2 regions of the Moritella sp. 36 genome follow, and region 1 is predicted to be linked to the other one. Evidence: predicted binding sites of a transcription regulator. Region 1 holds the regulator's gene; the other holds the start of a gene.
What was found. The regulator ArgR, encoded in region 1, controls arginine synthesis, uptake and breakdown. The targets are predictions, from matches to a motif close to ANTGAATANNTATTCANT.
Positions count from the first base shown of each region.

Region 2: argC (N-acetyl-gamma-glutamyl-phosphate reductase) is a predicted target of ArgR. The motif match lies at 2,497-2,514, and genes of this name have one in related genera.

Region 1 covers NZ_CP056120.1:385,775-402,943, forward strand. The annotation lists gene yqiA (esterase YqiA) at 1-363, shown strand, start outside; gene parE (DNA topoisomerase IV subunit B) at 385-2,274, shown strand; gene HWV03_RS01805 (Fe(3+) ABC transporter substrate-binding protein) at 2,448-3,467, shown strand; gene HWV03_RS01810 (ABC transporter permease) at 3,616-5,247, shown strand; gene HWV03_RS01815 (ABC transporter ATP-binding protein) at 5,247-6,317, shown strand; gene argR (transcriptional regulator ArgR) at 6,380-6,841, opposite strand; gene artP (arginine ABC transporter ATP-binding protein ArtP) at 7,165-7,905, shown strand; gene HWV03_RS01830 (transporter substrate-binding domain-containing protein) at 7,923-8,666, shown strand; gene artQ (arginine ABC transporter permease ArtQ) at 8,802-9,476, shown strand; gene artM (arginine ABC transporter permease ArtM) at 9,473-10,138, shown strand; gene mdh (malate dehydrogenase) at 10,390-11,328, shown strand; gene HWV03_RS01850 (tetratricopeptide repeat protein) at 11,484-12,281, shown strand; gene rnr (ribonuclease R) at 12,466-14,985, shown strand; gene rlmB (23S rRNA (guanosine(2251)-2'-O)-methyltransferase RlmB) at 15,021-15,773, shown strand; gene HWV03_RS01865 (RDD family protein) at 15,975-16,541, opposite strand; gene HWV03_RS01870 (GNAT family N-acetyltransferase) at 16,715-17,169, shown strand, end outside.
Region 2 covers NZ_CP056120.1:147,749-152,679, forward strand. The annotation lists gene ppc (phosphoenolpyruvate carboxylase) at 1-1,147, opposite strand, end outside; gene argE (acetylornithine deacetylase) at 1,306-2,454, opposite strand; gene argC (N-acetyl-gamma-glutamyl-phosphate reductase) at 2,697-3,707, shown strand; gene argB (acetylglutamate kinase) at 3,719-4,495, shown strand; gene HWV03_RS00650 (ornithine carbamoyltransferase) at 4,522-4,931, shown strand, end outside.

The DNA.
Region 1 (17,169 bases):
TATGCGACTAAAGTGAACCAACAATTTAATTGCCCAGCGGTGATTATTAATCCCGCCGTAAAGCCTTATGAATTGCTGGTGGACTATTTAGGGGAAAATACGAACCCTTATACCCAAGTTAAATTTAATTTAGCTGAGCAACACATTGATGAGCTACGGGCACTGGATTGTCTGGCATTAGTTCACCCAGAAACTATCTGGGCACTATTACAGACCGATGATGAAGTGTTAGACTATAACCAAGCAACAACAAAATACGAAATGGCGAGATTGACGGTAGAGCAGGGTGGCGATCATGCTTTTATTGGATTTGAACGCTATCTTAGCGATATTTTAACCTTTCTTGCATTCAAACCGATGTAACGAACAGCACAAAAGAAACTCATGACACAAGAATATAATGCGGGCTCGATTGAAGTCCTAAATGGTCTCGAACCAGTACGTCGCAGACCCGGAATGTATACTGATACTGTACGTCCTAATCACCTTGGCCAAGAAGTTATCGATAATAGTGTCGATGAAGCGTTAGCGGGTTATGCCCAGAACATTACGGTTACTTTACATGCCGACCAGTCGCTAGAAGTGAGTGATGACGGTCGTGGTATGCCAGTGGATATTCACCCAGTGGAAGGTGTAAGTGGTGTTGAACTGATTTTATCTAAGTTACATGCCGGTGGTAAATTTTCGAACGATAGCTATCAATTTTCTGGTGGTCTACACGGCGTTGGTATTTCGGTTGTAAATGCGTTGTCTAAACGTGTAGAAATTACCATTAGACGTGGTGGCCAAATTTATCAAATCGCGTTTGAGCATGGCGATAAAGTGTCTGAACTCGAAGTGATTGGCACCATTGGTATCCGTAATACCGGTACTAAAGTACATTTCTGGCCAGATGCGAGTTATTTTGATTCGGGTAATTTTTCGTCTAAGCGTTTGATGCATAACTTACGTGCGAAAGCGGTATTGTGTCCCGGTTTAAACATTAAATTTGACGATAAAGTAAATAAAGAAAAACATGTATGGTGCTTCGAAAAAGGCCTGCAAGACTATTTAATGGAATCGTTACAGGGATGGGCAACATTACCCGAAGTGCCGTTTGTCGGCAGTTTTTCTGCCAATAATGAAGCGGCTGATTGGGCGGTTATTTGGCTACCTGAAGGTGGTGAATCGGTTACCGAAAGTTATGTTAACTTGATTCCAACTGCGCTTGGCGGTACCCACGTGAATGGTTTACGCCAAGGTTTACTCGATGCCATGCGTGAGTTCTGTGAATTCCGTAACTTATTGCCACGTGGGGTGAAGTTAACGCCTGATGATATTTGGGATCGTTGCTCTTATATCTTGTCGGTTAAAATGCAAGACCCACAATTTGCGGGACAAACCAAAGAACGTTTGTCATCACGTCAGTGTGCTGCATTTGTTTCTGGTGTGGTTAAAGATTCGTTTTCATTATGGTTAAACTCAAATACCGACCTGGCTGAATTATTGGCTGATTTATGTATTAATAATGCCCAGAAGCGTTTAAAAGCCAGTAAGAAAGTGGCGCGTAAGCGCGTGACCAGTGGACCTGCATTACCGGGTAAATTAACCGATTGTTCGGGTCAAGACCCTATGCGCTCTGAACTATTCTTAGTGGAAGGTGACTCTGCTGGTGGTTCTGCGAAACAAGCCCGAGATCGTGAATTCCAAGCGGTAATGCCATTGCGTGGTAAAATCTTAAATACGTGGGAAGTCGATTCTGCGCAAGTATTGGCTTCACAAGAGGTGCATGATATTTCGGTGGCGCTGGGTATTGACCCCGACTCGGATGATATTTCTGGTTTACGCTATGGAAAAATCTGCATCTTAGCCGATGCCGATTCCGATGGTCTACACATTGCGACTCTACTATGCGCTTTGTTCTATAAACACTTTAGAGCTATGGTTGAAGCCGGGCATGCGTTTGTCGCAATGCCGCCGTTATATCGTATCGATATTGGTAAAGAAGTCTTTTATGCATTAGATGAATCCGAGAAAAATGGCATCATCGACCGTATTGAAGCCGAGAAGAAACGCGGTAAAATCAACGTACAACGCTTTAAAGGACTGGGTGAAATGAATCCGCTACAATTGCGGGAAACCACTATGGACCCTAATACTCGTCGTTTGGTCCGTTTAACGATTGATAACGCAGATGAAACACTGGCGATGATGGATATGCTGCTTGCCAAAAAACGTTCTGCGGATCGCCGTACTTGGTTAGAAGATAAAGGTGACATGCTCAGCGATAGCTAGGCCGTGATTAACATATAAGTGAATCCTTATTACGAACCACAACATGGTTGCAGTCCTTGCAGCCATGTATCCCCTACCTCTTTTTGAGAGTTATTATCATTTACACTTGTGAATCTTTTTATATTCTTATAGACTCCATTCATAATGTAAACAATTCGTATTTAGAGGTAAGGATGAAAAAGGGAATATTTGGTTTATCTGCTTTGGCATTAACAACGTCACTAATGAGCGCTACTGCTTTTGCTGGTGAAGAAGTTAATATTTATTCAAATCGCCAAGCTAATTTGCTTAATCCGATCCTTGAACAATACACTAAAGATACTGGTGTGAAGGTGAACATTGTATTTGCGAAGAAAGGACTTGCAGATAGAATGAAACGTGAAGGTCGTTTATCAAAAGCCGACTTATTACTAACAACTGATATCAGCCGTTTAGTTGAAGCTGTTGAGAGCGGTGTTACTCAGTCTGTATCAAGCGACGTATTAAAAGATAACATTCCTGCGCAATACCGTGATCCTGATGGCGAATGGTTTGCACTAACGACACGTGTACGTAATATTTATACTTCACGTGAAGCCTATGGTGACGTTGCTAACATCACTTATGAAGAACTTGCAGACCCTAAATATAAAGGTCAAATCTGTACTCGTTCAGGTAAACACCCATACAACGTAGCACTTATCTCATCGATGATCTCACATCACGGTGAAGCTGAAGCAAAAGTATGGTTAGAAGGTGTTAAAGCTAACCTTGCACGTAAACCACAAGGTAACGACCGTGCACAAGTTAAAGCGATTAAAGAAGGCGTTTGTACCGTTGCTCTTGGTAATAGCTACTACTTAGGCAAAATGTTGAAAGATCCAAAACAAGTTGCTTGGGCTGAATCTGTTAACATTAACTTCCCTAACCAAAAAAACCACGGCGCGCACGTAAACGTTTCTGGTATGGTATTAGCTAAATACGCACCGAATAAAGGTAACGCGGTTAAACTGATGGAATACCTATCTGGTGCAAAAGCACAACAAATGTATGCTGAAGTGAACATGGAGTATCCAGTTAAAGCGGGCACCAAAGCATCTGAACTAGTTTCATCTTGGGGTGAGTTCAATGCTGACTACATGCCTGTAGCAGAGATTGCAAAACATCGTAAAGCTGCACTAAGACTACTTGATGAAGTTAAATTCGACTTGTAAAATAGCGTATAGACCCTATATTACATGGGGTTAACAGTTAATGTTACGGCCTGAATAGGCTGTTAACGGACTGATTTAAAGGTTGGTATAGTTACTTAGTAACTGACCAGCCTTTTCGCGTATCTAAACAGGAGTTATTTTTCCGTTCATGAATCATAAGTTAGCCTTTTCTTGGCATTCTAGTAGTTGGTTTATTGCGATTATGTTAGCGCTACCTATTGCCGCGTTGTTTTATCAGGCAATTGGCCCCAGTGCAGATGTTTTTCAACACCTTGTAGATACAGTTCTTCTCGACTACGTTCAAAATACCTTCATCCTTGTTTTTCTCGTTTGTTTAATCAGTAGTATTATTGCCTTACCAGCTGCTTGGCTGATCGCCATGTGTAATTTTCCTGGACGTAAAATTTTACAATGGGCATTGATGTTACCGATGGCTATGCCTGCTTATATTGTGGCCTATATTTATACTGATATGTTTGATTATGCAGGTCCGGTACAAATTGCCTTACGCGCTGTGTTTGACTGGCAGAGTGCCAGTGATTATTGGTTCTTTGATATTCGAACGATACCCGGAGCTGCCACTGTATTAGCGCTGGTACTATACCCTTATCTCTATTTATTAGCGCGAACTTCATTTTTGGAGCAGTCAACTAGCCTTATCCAAGCAAGCCGTGTACTCGGCAGTTCAGCACTATCGAGCTGTATTCGTGTGTCATTACCCCTTGCGCGTCCTGCAATTGCTGTTGGTTTATCGCTGATCGCGATGGAGACTGTTGCTGATTTTGCTACGGTGAATTATTTCGCGGTAAATACGTTAACCACTGCGGTTTATGATACTTGGATTGGTCACGGTAGTTTAACGGCTGCCGCACAATTATCGGTGATGACGTTATCGGTGATCTTATTGTTTGTCGGTTTAGAGCGTTTTGCACGTCGTAAACAACAAGTATTTCAAAAAAGCATGCTGCATGAGCAAGAGGTGCGTTATCAGTTAACGGGCTGTGCCAAGTTGTTGGCGATGGTTTGGTGCTGGTTGTTGGTGTTTGCTGGTTTCTTATTACCGTTTACGGTATTAGTTAATTATGCATGGCATTACTTTGCTGAATCTTGGACTGAGGAGTTCTTTCAATACAGTGCAAACAGCTTAATTCTTGCGGTTATCGTAGCTGGTTTAGCGGTTCTTTGTTCAATATTATTGGGTTTATACCGTCGTTTAGTCGGTTCTAAATATGCGACTATTCCTGCACGCATCAGCACCATGGGTTATGCATTACCCGGTACTGTATTAGCTATTGGTATTATTATTCCGTTAACGTCGGCCGACTTTTTATTAAATGATATGACTGAATTGTTGTGGGACTGGACACCGGGTCTGGTCTTTACTGGCACTAGTTTTGCGCTTATCTTTGCTTATCTTATTCGTTTTTCAGCGATCGCGGTGGGTTCTATTGAAAGCAGTATTGATAAAATATCGCCGTCACTAGATATGGTCACGCGCACGCTGGGACACCGCCCACATAGTATGATCCGTAAAATTCATATTCCCTTGATCCGGAAAGGTGTATTGGCAGCATTTTTGTTAGTCTTCATTGAATCAATGAAAGAGTTGCCAACGGCTTTGTTATTACGTCCATTTAACTATGAAACGCTAGCGACTTACGTATTTCAGTTTGCTTCTGATGAAATGTTAGAGCAGGCTGCATTAGCGGCCATTGTGATTGTGTTAGTTGGATTAATTCCGCTTATTTTCTTGAACCGTTCTTTGGAGCAACAGCACTGATGACACTATCTTCTTCACCTGCTTTACGTATTTCTGATCTGCATTGTAGTTATGCTGGCGTCGATATTTTAATGGGGCTTGATCTGAGTTTAGGTAAAAACGAAATTCTGTGTTTATTAGGCCCAAGTGGTTGTGGTAAAACGACGACGTTAAAATTGATCGCGGGCTTATTACCACCCACGCAAGGTCGCATCGAAATTAACGGTAATGTCGTTGATAATGGCCGATTTAATCTGGCACCAGAAAAGCGTAATGTCGGTATGATCTTTCAGGATTACGCTTTATTTCCACATTTGACAGTGACTGACAATGTGCTGTTTAGTTTGCATAAACAGAGTAAAACTAAACAACAAGAGAAACTGGATTATATGCTTAATCTCGTTAACTTAAGTGAATTCTCCGATCGTTATCCGCACCAGCTATCGGGTGGTCAGCAACAACGCGTTGCAATTGCCCGGGCGTTAGCAAGTTCGCCAGAGTTGTTATTATTGGACGAACCTTTTTCTAATATTGATAGCCAGGTTCGTCATCATTTAATTGAAGAGATGCGAGGTTTGCTTAAATCCTACAACATGAGCGCTATTTTTGTTACTCACAGTAAAGAAGAAGCGTTTGCTTTTGCTGATCGTTTAGCGGTTTTTAATCAAGGCAAGATTGAGCAGCTAGGGACACCAAGTGAGCTATATAACCAACCTGCGACACGCTTTGTCGCGGACTTCTTAGGTAAGGTTAACTATTTAGATGCAGTGGTCGTAGATGAGTACAGTGTAAATACAGTATTAGGTGTTATTAGCAGTGAGCAAAAATTAACAGCGGCGGTTGGTGAACAAAAACTGTTAGCATTAAGACCACAACAATTAAAATTAGTTATCGCAGAGCAGGGAATTGCGACGATCACCCAACAACAATTTTTAGGTATAACGACTCATTGTACGATTGGTATAGCCACAAGCATGTTGACTGAGAACGAGTTGGAATTATCTGTATCCATGCAGCAGCCCATGACTGTTGGTGATATGGTTAATGTGGCTGTAGAAAGCCATGATTTAGTATTATTTGAGCTAGATTAAGTGATTAACTAAAATAATGTTTGGCGTGCGAATCGTCGCTGCGCCAAACATTAATACGCTTATTACAGATACTCAAACAACTCTTTTACTGCACTATCTACTTCTGCAATAATAGTGGTGCTAGTCGGGGTAATGAAAATAGTGTCATCGCCTGCTATCGTCCCCAAAATTCCTTCAGTACGCCCTAATGAATCTAATAAACGAGCGATTAATTGTGCCGAGCCAGGGCTTGTTTGGATCACAATAAGACATTCATTATGGGAAATATCTAATACTAAGCTTTTTAACTGGCTGCTAATCGTTGGGACACCTAACTCCGCAGGTAGGCAATAAACCATTTCATCCTTGGCATTGCGTGTGCGTACTGCGCCAAACTTACTGAGCATTCTTGATACTTTCGATTGGTTCACGCTGTCAAAACCTTGTTCTTTAAGCGCATCAACGATGTCACCTTGTGAACCCAGGTGCTCTTCTTTTAATAATCCTTTAAATGCTTTTACTAACTGATCTTGTTTTTCACTCATACTTGTTACCATGTCAGTTGATTCATCTATAATTCAAGTTGCTAATCTTAAAATCAATGTGGTTATATAATGATACCGTCATTAATTTTATCGTTCATTTATAAAGTTTGCTACTAAGTTATTAATGCAATGAGTAAATGGATCAGGTTAGCGATGAACTGAATAATTATGCATATGATACCAGCAGGGTATATTTTATCTAGTTTATTTGGTTAATGTGGCTTCGGTGCATAAAAACCAAATTAAAGTGAATATTTATGTTGATATTGAAGTTTATTCGGTTACTATATTCGCATCTAGTGCAATTATATTCAGTTATCATTATGAGCATCGAACTAAAAAACATCTGTAAATCTTGGGGTCAACTTGATGTATTACAAAACATCGACCTTAAATGTGCGAAAGGCGAGACCTTAGTGCTACTTGGTCCAAGTGGTGCTGGCAAGAGTTCTCTATTGCGCGTGCTTAACTTACTTGATACGCCAGATAATGGCACTATCAGTATTGCTGGTGAAACATTTGATTTTTCAGGTAAACTTAATGATAAGCAATTAGCTAAACGTAGCCAGATGTTGAGACAGAAAGTAGGCATGGTATTTCAACAATACAACCTATGGCCGCATATGTCTGTGATGGATAACTTAATTGAAGCACCCGTTAAGATTTTAAAGCAAACAAAACAACACGCTCGTAAAGAGGCCATGAAGATCCTTGAGCAATTACAGCTAACTGATAAAGCCGATGTATTTCCATTGGCCTTATCAGGTGGTCAACAGCAACGTGTCGCGATTGCACGTGCTTTAATGATGAAACCAGAAGTATTGTTATTTGATGAACCGACTGCGGCGTTAGATCCAGAGGTAACTAATCAAGTGGCTGAAATCATTACATCATTAGCCATCACAGGTATTACGCAGGTTGTTGTTACGCACGAAGTGGACTTCGCGCGTAAAGTCGCTAGTCAGGTTTGTTATCTTGAAAGCGGTGAAATTGTTGAATTTGGGGGGGCTGAGCACTTTCAGCAACCACAAACGCCACAGTTTACAAATTATTTAAAACATTAGGAATAAGGTCGTACCAAATGAAAAAATTACTCACAGCATTAATTCTAACTTCTGCTGCGGCACAAGTCACAGCGGCAGAACAAATAAAATTTGTTACTGAAGCGACGTATCCTCCGTTTGAAATGATGGATGAAAACAACGAATTCCAAGGTTTTGATATTGATATCGCCCGCGCAGTTTGTACTGAATTAAAAGCGGAGTGTAGTTTTGCTAACCAGTCATTTGATAGTTTGATCCCAAGCCTAAAGTTCCGTCGTTATGATGCGGCAATTGCAGCAATGGACGTAACGCCTGCACGTCAAAAGCAAGTTGATTTTTCTGATGTCTATTATGAAAATTCAGCGGTACTAGTGGCTGAAAAAGGCAAATATAATATTGTTTCTGATTTAGCAGGTAAAGCAGTGGGTGTACAAAATGGTACATCACACCAAGCTTACATGATAGATACTTACGCAGATGAAAAGGTATTGCTACTTAACTTCCCATCATACCAAAAAGCATTTTTAGACCTTAAAAATGGTCGTGTCAATGGTGTATTTGCAGACTCTGCAGTGGCGCACGATTGGTTAACGAAGCACAGCGGTGGTAACTACGAAACAGTCGGTAAAGCCGTGACTGATGCGAAATACTTTGGTGCTGGTTTTGCTATCGCAGTACGTAAAGGTAATACTGAATTATTAGCTAAATTGAACAAAGGTTTACAAACGATTAAAGCGAACGGCATCTACGATAAGATTTACGCAAAATACTTTGCTAAATAATAGATAACAGTGTTTAATCTCGACCTGAGTTACATTGCAATATTAGGGCATAATAGCCCCGTTATTGTGATAACGAGATAATTTATTTTAAAGTGCCTTTTAGGGGCATTTTTTGTTTTTACGTCCGGAGTTTTTATGGATCTTTTGCAGCTTCAATTATTATTGGATGCAACAAAAATCACCCTTGGCCTCGCGCTAACATCATTGTTGGTTGGCTTGGTTCTCGCTATTTTATTCTGTGTTGCAGAAATGCAAAAGAACCCACTTATTGCCAAGCCGATTAGCTTATTTGTTACTGTATTACGTGGTTTACCTGAGATATTGATCGTATTTTTCATTTTCTTCGGTGGCACGCATATCCTATTTCTATTAACCGATGAGTTTTATGACATCAGTCCGTTCTGGAGTGGTGTGGTGGCACTGTCGCTAATTTTTGCGTCTTATGCATCGCAAACATTACGTGCGGCTATTCAATCGGTACCGAAAGGTCAACAACAAGCTGCACAAGCGCTTGGTATGGGACCTGTGCGTTGTTTTCTGCGTATTACCTTACCGCAAGCATGGCGTTTAGCATTGCCGGGTTTAGGCAATCAGTGGATGGTACTGCTAAAAGATACCGCGTTAGTCTCTTTGATTGGTGTGACGGACTTAATGAAACAAGCTGATTTATTATCAGGTAGTACTTATAAGCCTTTTACCTTTTTGGTGGCCGCAGCAGCGATTTACCTGATTATCACTTTGATTAGTCAATGGTTGTTAAAGCACCTTGATAGTTACATTAACCGTTTTGATGCTGGAGTAGCAAAATGACGTTAGATCACTTCTGGTTATTATTTGACGGTTTGAGTACTACCCTTGAAATTACCTTTTACAGCTTATTGTTTGGGTCTATGATAGCGGCGTTGTTAACGCTGGCGATGATCAATAAGATCCCAGGATTAAACTTATTATCACGGTCTATTATTTTGGTCTTTACCGGCACCCCGTTATTGATTCAAATATTTTTGGTATACAGTGGTCCATCACAGTTTGAGTGGATCAAAGACAGCTTCTTATGGGATTACCTGCGTCAGGCTAAAATCTGCGCCATTATTGCGTTATCGTTTAATACGGCTGCCTATTCATCGTTACTCTTTAAAGGTGCTATTGAATCGGTACCACGTGGTGAATGGGATGCATGTAAAGCCCTCGGCATGAACCGCAGGCAGACACTGGCGGTTATCGTGCCACATGCGATACGCCGGGTATTACCGTCTTATTCTAATGAAGTGATTTTGGTACTCAAAGGTACATCATTAGCAAGTTCGATTACGATTATGGATGTGATGGGTTATGCCAATCAAATCAATGGTCAAACCTATGATGCATTAATGGCCTTTTCTGCTGCGGGTATTATCTACTTAGGCATGAATGGTATCTTGGTATTGATCTTTAAACAGTTAGAGAAAAAAGCCCTCGCGTTCCAATCTTAATTTCTGAATTTCTTACTCACTGATATCGTTATTGATAGCGATATCAGTGAGTAAATTGTATTATTTCACCTGAAAGTGAATCGCTAATGATAGAAAGCGAAACTCTTAAAACCCATACGTAATTCATTTATTTACCGTGCATATTCGTGTTGTTAATTGTTTTTTAGTCAATGTTGCAGTAAGGTAGCTGTGATTAAAGGAATTTGTGAATATTGTATTCTACATAAACAATTAAGATAATGGAGACGTCTATGAAAGTCGCTGTATTAGGTGCTGCTGGTGGTATCGGTCAAGCTTTAGCCCTACTTTTGAAAACTCAACTACCTGCTGGTTCAGATCTATCACTCTATGATATCGCACCAGTAACTCCAGGTGTTGCTGTTGATTTAAGCCATATCCCTACAGACGTTACTATTGCTGGTTTTGCTGGTACAGATCCTACAGATGCACTTGTTGGTGCTGACGTGGTACTTATCTCTGCGGGTGTTGCTCGTAAGCCAGGCATGGACCGTTCAGATCTATTCAATATCAATGCTGGCATTATCAAAAATTTAGCCGCTAAATGTGCTGAAGTATGTCCAAACGCATGTATCGGTATTATTACTAACCCAGTTAACACAACTGTGCCAATCGCTGCTGAAGTACTTAAGCAAGCGGGTGTTTACGACAAGCGTAAACTATTCGGTATTACGACGCTGGATGTTATCCGTTCTGAAACTTTCGTAAGTGAGCTTAAAGGCATTTCACTTGCTGACGTTGAAGTACCGGTTATCGGTGGTCACTCAGGTGTTACTATTCTTCCGCTACTTTCTCAAGTTAAAGGCGTTGAATTTACAGCTGAAGAAATTGCGACGCTAACACCACGTATTCAAAACGCTGGTACTGAAGTTGTTGAAGCTAAAGCGGGTGGCGGTTCTGCGACACTTTCTATGGGTCAAGCAGCTGCACGTTTCGGTCTTTCTCTTGTTCGCGCATTACAAGGCGAAAAAGGTATCGTTGAATGTACTTATGTTGACGGTGGTTCTGAGCACGCAACATTCTTCGCACAACCTGTACTACTAGGCAAGAACGGCGTTGAAGAAGTATTAGCATACGGTGACTTAAGCGAATTTGAAACGAACGCACGCGATGCAATGCTAGAAGAACTAAAAGCGAACATCACATTAGGTGAAGAATTCGTTGCTGGTTAATCATTACATCTAGCCTGTTAGGTCAAAGATGATGAGAATTGAAGCCCAAGTTATTTTTAACTTGGGCTTTTTTATTTAAGAAAACGACACGTCGGTCGATATAACTATTACCACAGTAGTTTTTTCGCTGGAAATTATCTTTTAGGTTGATTGATATGCTTATAACACCGACAGCTAGGTTAACGACAATTTGTCATTATGTGAAAACGGTATTATTAGTCATGGCGACGAGTGTGTTTTTGGCTGCTGCAATGCCAGTATTTGCAGAAACGAGTGCCAAGACCGTCGCATTCAGCAAACCTGTTGGTGAAAAAGAGCAACGTATTACAGACCGTGGCGAACGTGCAGTCGAGGCGGAAAAAGCAGCTAAAGCAGCTCCCACATTCACTGAATTCCCCAGCGCGATTGAGCTATATAGTGATGATGAACTTAATCAATTAATTGCGGAAAATACCCACCTTAAGCGGGTGCGTGCAGATGAGTGCCAACTTGTTGATGATATTAAAGCGCGTGCTGAATTAGTGAGGCTACCGACTTATCAATTTCTATGGGGTGATATGTTAGCCTGGGGAGTGTGTGTTGATAAAAATGCCGAACTTGGTATTCATTATATGCGTGCAGCAGCAAGACAGGGCCAACCTCGGGCATTGGAACAACTGGGGCGTTACTATGTTCAAGGGAAATTTGTGCAGCAAGATATCGAGCGTGCTGTACCGCTATTTGAACAATCAGCTAAATTAGGTTTTTTACCGGCGAAAATACAATGGGCGGAGCTATTAATTCAAGGCTACGGCAGTCCTTATGATTATCAAATGGCATACAGTTATTTGTATAATACTGTGACGGCTGATGTTAAGATGCACAAAAAATTAACCCTATTATTAGCGCAATTAGAAAACTTAATGCCTGAACGTGTGGTTACAGCAGCAAAACATGCCGCTAAATATCAGTAAGTATGACGAGTTAAGTACCTCATTAAAGCTAACTGAATAGTCAATTAGAGTTAGATCCGATTCGATCCTGTGCTCATTTGGCACTATCCTTCTTGTATACCGACTTACTTATGGTACAAAACTGTATCCTAGGGTAGTTTGGGTATATAATCTGACCGTTTATTCCTTCCAATTTGGACTTTCTATGAGTAAAGACCCTTTCCACTCGCGTGAGCAGGAAAAATATAATAATCCTATTCCTAGTCGAGAATTCATTCTTGATTATCTTCGTAGCTTAGATAAGCCGATTAATCGTGAGCAAGTATTTGCTGGATTAAAATTACAAGGTGAAGAGCACGAAGAAGCTTTACGTCGTCGCTTACGTGCGATGGAGCGCGATGGACAGCTGGTTTTTTGTCGAAACAGAACTTATGCATTACCTGAACGCTTAGATTTGCTGGAAGGTCAGGTATTGGGCCACCGCGATGGTTTTGGCTTTTTCCGTCCTGATGATGGTGGTAAAGATTTATTTATCTCTATCCGTCAAATGTCGACGTTATTCCATGGCGATCGTATTCTTGCACAACCTGTAAAAGAAGAGTTTAAAGGCCGTAAAGAAGCACGTTTCGTACGTTTATTAGATGCTGAGCCACTGCAACTTGTTGGTCGTGTTTATCTGGAAAAAGGTATTGCCTTTGTACGTCCAGATGACAGTCGTATTAAACAAGAAGTACGTATTAGTGATGAAGAACGTCTTGGTGCTCGTGCTGGTCAAATGGTTGTGACAGAAATTGTAAAACGTCCAACTTATAACTTACCTGCGTTAGGTAAAGTGATCGAAATACTGGGTGAAAATATGGCACCAGGTATGGAGATTCAAGTGGCGATCCGTACGCATGATATTCCGCATGTATGGCCAGAACATATTCTTGATGATATGGCAAAACTGTCACCAGAAGTCCCTGAAGATGCAAAACTAAATCGTGTTGATTTACGTGATCTACCGTTGTTAACTATTGATGGCGAAGATGCGCGAGATTTCGATGATGCTGTATTCTGTGAACGTAAAAAAAGCGGTGGCTGGCGTTTATGGGTAGCAATTGCTGACGTAAGTTCATATGTGCAAACTAATTCAGATTTAGACTTAGAAGCACAAGGCCGTGGTAACTCGGTTTACTTCCCTGAGCAAGTTGTCCCTATGCTGCCAGAAGTATTATCGAATGGTTTATGCTCGCTGAATCCACATGTTGATCGTTTATGTATGGTTTGTGAAATGACCATTTCTGATGCCGGTCGTTTGTCGGGTTATAAATTTTATGAAGCTGTGATGAATTCACATGCTCGCTTAACCTATACCAAAGTAGCTAATATTCTTGATGGTGATACAGAACTGCGTGATGAATACCAAGCGGTAGTGCCACACCTTCACGAATTACATAACATGTATAACGTGTTGAAAAAAGCACGTTCTGAACGTGGAGCCATTGAATTTGAAACGTTAGAAACACGTTTCGTATTTAATGAACATCGTAAAATTGACAAGATCGTACCGGTTGTACGTAACGATGCGCATAAGTTAATTGAAGAATGCATGATTTTAGCGAACGTTGCATCGGCACGTTTTGTTAGCAAGCATAAAGCTGCGGCATTATTACGTGTGCACGATACTCCGGGTGAAGAAAAACTGGTTAACTTCAGAAGCTTCTTAAGTGAGACGGGTCTAGAGTTAAAGGGTGGTTTGAAACCAACACCGCTAGATTACGCTGATTTGATTAGTCGAATTCAAGATCGTCCTGATAAAGAACTTATCCAAACAATGCTGCTACGCTCAATGAAACAGGCAGTATATCAAGCAGAAAATAATGGTCACTTTGGTTTAGCATTAACTGCGTATGGTCACTTTACGTCACCAATTCGTCGTTATCCTGATTTAGTATTACACCGTGCGATCAAGTTTGAAATTGCTAACCAAGCGGCAGTTAAAGAAGGTAAACCCTTAACGAAGCGCTGGACTAGCACTGGTGGTTATTGCTACCAAGTGTCGGATGTTGAGACACTCGGAGAGCATTGCTCATTAACAGAGCGTCGTGCCGATGATGCAACGCGTGATGTATCAGATTTCTTGAAGTGTGAATACATGCAAGATCATCTTGGTGATACATTCGAAGGTGTGATTGCAGCTGTAACAGGTTTTGGTTTCTTTGTTCGAATCAAAAACCTTAACATCGATGGCTTAGTGCACGTGTCTAGTTTACGTGGTGATTACTATAATTTCGATGGTAGTCGTCAAACGCTACGTGGAGAATCAAGCGGTGTTGAATATCGTATTGGTGATCAAGTTGAGGTGAAAGTCTTAGCGATCAACATGAACGATAAGAAGATTGATCTTGAGCTAGCGGGTGCAGTAACACACAGCCGTCGCAGTAAACGTAAACCAGCAGAATTTTCTGGTAAACGTAAACCTGAAGGCGCAAAAGCGAAGCCGAACAAAAAGACTAAATTAAAGTTAAAAACTAATAGTGATGTAGTGGTAAGTGCGGCTGATAAAGCACGCGTTGCTGCTAAGCTACAGCCTCAAACAGGCGATGCTGTTGAAAAAGGCACATCACCAGTTGATGCAGTTAAACCGAAAGGCAAGACTAAACCAGCAAAGAAGAAAGTAAAAGCCAAGGCTAAATCACGCCCGGGCAGAGCTGAACGTTCAAAGAAAAAAGCCAATAAATAGCAATGGTAATAATAGTAACAAGGTAGAGAGATACAATGAGCAGTGAACTAATTTTCGGTATTCATGCAGTTAAATCATTATTGGAGCATGAACCAGAGCGCTTCATTGAAGTATATGCATTAAAAGGACGTGAAGATGATCGTCTAACACCATTAATAGCAGAATTAAATGATATTGGTATTGCAGTGCAATTGGTTAACCGTAACACACTTGATAAGAAGTGTGACGGCGGCCGTCATAACGGTGTATTAGCGCGCGTTAAAGAAGGTAAAAAACTAAATGAATCTGATCTCGATACGTTACTTAATCGTATTGAAGAAAAAGAAGAACAGCCATTATTATTGATTCTTGATGGCGTTACTGACCCGCATAATCTAGGTGCTTGTTTACGTAGTGCTGATGCGGCAGGTGTCCATGCTGTTATCGTGCCTAAAGATAAGTCAGTACAACTGACATCAGTGGTTCGTAAAGTAGCCTGTGGCGCAGCAGAAACAGTGCCACTGATTGCGGTGACAAATCTTGCACGTACTATGCGTGAGTTACAAGAACGCCGTATCTGGATTGTGGGTACTGCGGGCGAAGCAACACAAGATTTATACCAGCCTAAACTAACGGGTCCATTAGCTATTGCGATGGGTGCGGAAGAGAAAGGTCTGCGTCGTCTAACGCGTGAACATTGTGATGAACTAATTAGCATCCCAATGGCGGGTAGTGTTTCAAGCTTGAACGTATCAGTAGCTACTGGTATCTGTTTGTTTGAAGTTGTACGTCAACGTCAGGCTAAATAATCCTACGCGCTTGTTTGGTAAATAGGTCTAGTAAATAGGCTTAGTAAATCGGTTTAACCAATCGGTTTTAAAACAATGAGTTGATATAAAAAAAGCGTCCAATCAATGGACGCTTTTTTATTAACTCTTGTTTATGAACTAAAGTTTTTACTGACTATAGTTTACAGCGTGATGGCACTACTTAGCTTAATTCGCTCACGATTAAGCATCCATTACGTCTGAGGCTTCACTTTTACCGTCACTATCGATATGCGCTTCGCTACTCGCAATTTTACGGCCTCTTGGCATCTTCACTACTAATGTTTTTGCTAACTCATCATGTAGGCAGCGACGTTGATCACCTCTAAAAATAGCCAAGAAATTACTGATCGTAATTACAAAGCCAAAAAATGGTAGGTAAGCGACAATCCAAAATGGCAGGTAACGCTTGAGGATGATGTCTTGTAAGCTGAGGCGTTGGCCATTTTCACCCACTACCGCAATACCAACAATGCGTTTACCTAGGGTTTGACCATATTCTTTAAGTAGGTAACTGTTTAACGCCATGAATAACACAATCTCAAGTAAAGATACTTTGACTTGAGTGGCAAAGGAAATCGTAAAGTTTTCATCGATACCGGCACTTAAATTAAGTAAATCAAAACCGAGAATAAACGGGACTAACATTACAGTCGGAAAAATGACTTTATCTAATATTGCTGCTTGAAAGCGTTGAGCTAACGTAGCAAGTTCAACATATTGACGTGATGACGAAGGTTCAGGTTGCATATGACTTCTATAAATTAGTTAGTTAACTGGAATTCAGACATAGATGATAATCAATCCTTAGCGTAATAATCAAGATTTACTCGCACTTATTTACAAATTCAAATTTTAATTCACAGCGTAAATAATATTGTTATTATGTTAGGTGATTTTAATTTTAGTATATGGGATTGATTATGACTTGGATGTGTTATCGGTTTAGTGAGTTGTCCAGTTTGCAACTCTATGATGTATTGCAATTACGCGCAGCTATCTTTGTTGTCGAGCAAGATTGCGCTTATCAAGATATTGATGGTTTAGATATGCATCCTGATACGCGTCATATTCTGCATTATAGTATGAAAGGTGAGTTACTTGCTTATCTGCGTATTTTAGCGGCGGGAGTTAGTTACCCAGATGTGGCGATTGGTCGTGTTGTGACTGCTGCGTCAGCCCGTGGACAGGGTCTTGGTCATCAGTTGCTTGAACGCGGAATGAGTGTGGCCAAATCAACATGGCCTGATCAAGATGTATACCTTTCTGCACAGGCTCATTTACAGCATTATTATCAAGGTTATGAGTTTGCTACTGTGACGGCAGAATATTTGGAAGATGGAATTCCCCACGTTGGTATGCGCTGGCAAGCGAATTC
Region 2 (4,931 bases), 240 kb from region 1:
AACATTCAACGCGGCGAATAGTATCGAGTAATGCACCTTGGGCAATAACACGCATACCACAGGCATTAAGTGAGTTATAGCAAGCTAACAATGGCTCACGTAACTGTGCTGTTGTCGTGATGATGTCACGGCTTTCTGTGTATTCGCCTTTTAACTGCGCAGTTAAGCTCGCTAATGTTTCTGTTAACTCACTACGTAATTTTTTCAGTAATACACGGTATGGTTCATGACTTTCACCGACTAATGCACGTAATGTGTCATCACAGTCATTCATTGATAATTCACTGGTGAGATGTTTTACATCTTTAAGGAACAAGTGAATAGCCATCCAACGACTGGTTAATAATACTTCTTCGGTGACCGTTGAAGTAACAAACGGGTTACCGTCGCGATCACCACCCATCCAAGAGGTAAATTTAACGGGTGAAGCGTCAATAGGTAATTGGTAATCTAAGCGGTCTTGTAAACGTTTATCAAGACTGCGTAAGAAGTTTGGTACTGCATCCCATAATGAATTTTCTACTACTGCAAAGCCCCATTTAGCTTCATCGACAGGGGTAGGGCGTACTGTTCTGATCTCGTTGGTGTGCCAGGCTTGTGATACCAATTGTTCGATACGCGTCATGAAGACATCACGCTCTTTGCTACTTAATTCAGTAAGCTCTAACTGGCTAAGGCATTTATTTATCGCGCCATGCTTATGGATCAGGGTTCGACGGGTGATTTCAGTTGGATGTGCAGTCAGTACTAAATCGATCTTAAGGTTTTTAACCGCAGAAAGTACATCTTCTTCACTGATTTCAGAGTTATTTAGTTTAGCAAAGAGTTCATCGATAGAGTCTGGCACGCAAGTGTTATCTGCACAATTACGTGAAGTGGTGTGGAACTGCTCAGCGATATTAGCCAGGTTTAAGAACTGACTAAACGCACGCGTTACTGGTAATAGCTCATCATCAGAGAGGCTACGCAGTACGGTGAGTAATTGTGCACGGTCTTTATCATTACCTGCACGGGATGATTTTGCTAGTTGACGAATGGTTTCAATCTTATCTAAGAACTCTTCTCCAAGATGATCCTTGATTGTATTCCCTAGTACTTGGCCCAATAAGCCGACATTACTTCGTAACGCTGCATATTTATCTGACATACATAATCCTTCAATTCAGTGATGTAATACGGCAACAACTATTATCGTTATGTATGTAAAATAACTATATTTAGTGACATTCGTCAATTAAATCGTGTAATTAATACGATTAATTGTGATATCAGGTGTAAATTTACTACAAAACGATAATTCTTTAGTTAGTTTTTACATGTTTCTTCAATCAGTTTTTGGATAATCGCCTGTGTTGGTTTAATTGCGGATAAATCTAAATATTCATCAGGTTGATGGGCTTGATTAATACTCCCTGGACCCATGACGATAGTGTCACATCCAAGTTGTTGAATAAACGGTGCTTCGGTACAATAATTCACAGGTATAACGGCTTCACCTGTGAGTTTTTCAGCTAATTTAATCAACGTTGAATCAGTATCGCATGCATAAGCTGGGATCGGTTCATGTAGATGATAAACATCAACAGCGCCAGGCCATTGCTTTTGGATTGGTAGTAATGCTTGGTTAAGTAGCATAAACAGTTCATCGGGGCTTACGCCTGGAATAGGGCGCATGTCGATGTGTAATTCACAACTGCCACAGATGCGGTTGGGGCTGTCACCACCGTGCACATGACCAAAATTAAGCGTGGGTTGTGGAATAACAAAATGATCGCAGGCGTATTGTTCTTTTAATTTACGTTGCAGCTGCAATAACTGTCCTGTTACTTGATGCATGATCTCAATGGCATTGATTCCATTAGCAGGATCAGAAGAGTGACCGCTGCGTCCAGTAATACGTATTGCTTCTGACATATGACCTTTGTGCATAAATACCGGCACCATACCAGTTGGCTCACCAATGACGGCATAATCAGGTCGGAAACTTTGTGCGGCCGCAATCGCTCTTGCTCCTGCCATGGTGGTCTCTTCATCGGCAGTGGCAAGAATGCGTAATGGTTTATCTAATTTAGTTAAATCAATGTTTTTACATGCTTCTAATACAAAGGCGAAAAAGCCCTTCATATCAATCGTACCCAAGCCATACCATTTATCGTCTTTTTCAGTTAACTGAAATGGATCTTTAGTCCATAAACCGTCATCAAACGGCACGGTATCTGTGTGGCCTGCCAATAATAATCCGCCATCACCTTGGCCATAAGTCGCGACTAGATTAAATTTACCATTCGTGTCAGGTACGCTAGTTATATTGATGCTAAAACCAAGTTCGGTGAACCAACCTGCGAGTAAGTCAATAATAGGCTTATTACTGATATCTAACTCTTTTTCTAATGAACTGATCGACGGTGTTAGGATCAGTGATTTATAAAGTTCGGTAAATTTAGGTAGTTGCATTTTACGTTCCTGTAATGACTGGTTGTTTTTTTATGCAATAAAGTTGCATAAAAATGTAATCTGTTTTATTCTTTAATCATCCTTACTCTACAACGTATGGGTTAGATAATGAATCGTTTTTCATCGTTTCGACGAGACAGTATTTAAAATGCATTAGCGCTGCTTCATTTACGCAAGTAAGCGCAATTGGAAAGGGCCAAATTGCCTGTCGTTTTACAATTTAGCAAACACGGAAGTCAAACATGTTAAAAACAATTTTAGTCGGTGCAACCGGGTATACCGGTGCTGAGCTAGCCCATTACATTACTAAACATCCAGAACTTGAATTAGCAAGATTGTATGTTTCAGAACACAGTTTGGATGCAGGAAAATCATTTTCTTCATTATACGGTCATTTATTAGGTGTTGTTGACCAAACTATTGAGCCTTTAGCGGTTAGCAACATAAAAAATATTTGCGATGACGTTGATATTGTCGTGTTAGCAACGGCACATGAAGTAAGCCATGATATCGCAGCTGAGTTTTTAGCGCAGGATGCGGTGGTATTTGATTTATCCGGTGCATTTAGAGTGAACGACCCTGCTTTTTATGAAAATCATTACGGTTTTAAACATAATTTCGATAAAGAATTAAAGAGTGCTGTTTATGGTTTAGCTGAATGGGCGAGTGCTGATATTGCAGAAGCAAACTTAATTGCGGTGCCGGGGTGTTATCCAACCGCATCGTTATCAGCATTAAAACCGCTAGCTAAACATGGGCTGATTGCTGCGGGTCAAAAACCAATTATTAATGCTGTTAGTGGTGTTAGTGGCGCAGGTCGGAAAGCGGCATTGGGTTCAGCATTTTGCGAAGTTAGCCACGCACCTTACGGTGTATTCAATCATCGTCATCAACCTGAAATCAGTACTCATTTAGGACATGACGTTATCTTCACTCCCCACTTAGGCTGTTTTAAGCGTGGGATCTTAGCAACGATTAACGTCAAACTTGCAGTTGGTGTTACACCAGAACAAGTCACCGCAGCTTACCAAGAAGCATATCAAGATCAACCTATGGTGCGGGTATTACCAAGTGGCTGGCCAAGTATTAAAGCCGTAGAGAACACCGCTTACTGTGATTTAGCGTGGCAGCAACAGGGAGAAGACCTTATTGTGGTTTCTGCGATTGATAACTTATTAAAAGGTGCCGCGGCACAAGCAATACAGTGTATCAATATCCGTTTTGGTTTCGCGATGACAACGTCATTAGTATAAGGAATATAACAGTGAGAACTCCATTAGTATTAAAACTTGGCGGTGCATTACTTGAAAACGAAACGGCGCTTGAACAGCTGTTCACAGCATTAAGTGAATATAAGTCAACATCGTCACGTCCCCTTATTTTGGTGCATGGTGGTGGCTGCTTTGTTGATGAACTATTAGCAAAGATGAATATCGTTAGCGAGAAAAAGAACGGTTTACGTGTTACACCATTTGCAGATATTGGTTATATCACCGGTGCGTTAGCTGGTACGGCAAATAAAGTATTAATGGCACAGGGTTTGAAATCGGGTGCGAAAGTCGTTGGTTTAAGTCTTGCTGATGGCGGTATCTCAACAGTAACACAATCAAAAGCAGGGCTTGGTGCCGTCGGAAAATGTGAAGCGGGTGATCCAACATTATTAACGGCGTTACTCAGTGGTGGTTTCTTACCGATTATTAGCTCTATTGGTATCGATGCTCAGGGACAGTTATTAAATGTGAATGCAGACCAAGCGGCAACAGCCATTTGTGAAACGCTTGATGCTGACTTAGTTATGTTATCTGATGTGCCTGGTATTTTAGATGCGGATATGCAGTTAATTCCCGAGATGAACAGTAGCGATGCAGATAAACTGATTACGGCTGGTGTGATTCATGGCGGCATGGAAGTAAAAGTGAAAGCGGCATTAAAAGCGGCCGCATCTTTAAATCGCGACATTAAATTAGCGAGTTGGAAAGTGCCCGATCGGTTAGTGGCATTATTAAATGGTGAAGCAGAGGGAACGAAAGTTTCTACCTAATACTGATCAGTTAACGGAGTTCGATCATGGAAAATTTATTATCAGTTAAAGATTTAAGTAAACAACAGATCCTTGACTTATTAGCACTGGCTAAAGCAGTGAAAGCCAATCCGGCAGAGTACTCACAAGCATTAGCGGGTAAAAGTATCGTCACCATTTATGAAAAGCAGTCACTACGAACACGCGTAACCTTTGATATCGGCATTCATAAATTAGGTGGTCACGCGGTTTATCTTGATGCACAAAATGGTGCAATTGGTGAACGTGAGACAGTAAAAGACTTTGCGGCGAATATCTCTCGTTGGGCTGATGCAATTGTAGCTCGTGTCATGAGCCACAAAACATTAGAAGGCTTAGTGGAACATGGCAGTGTGCCTGTTGTTAATTCACTTTGCGACTTATACCACCCTTGTCAGGCATTAGCTGATTTTTTAAC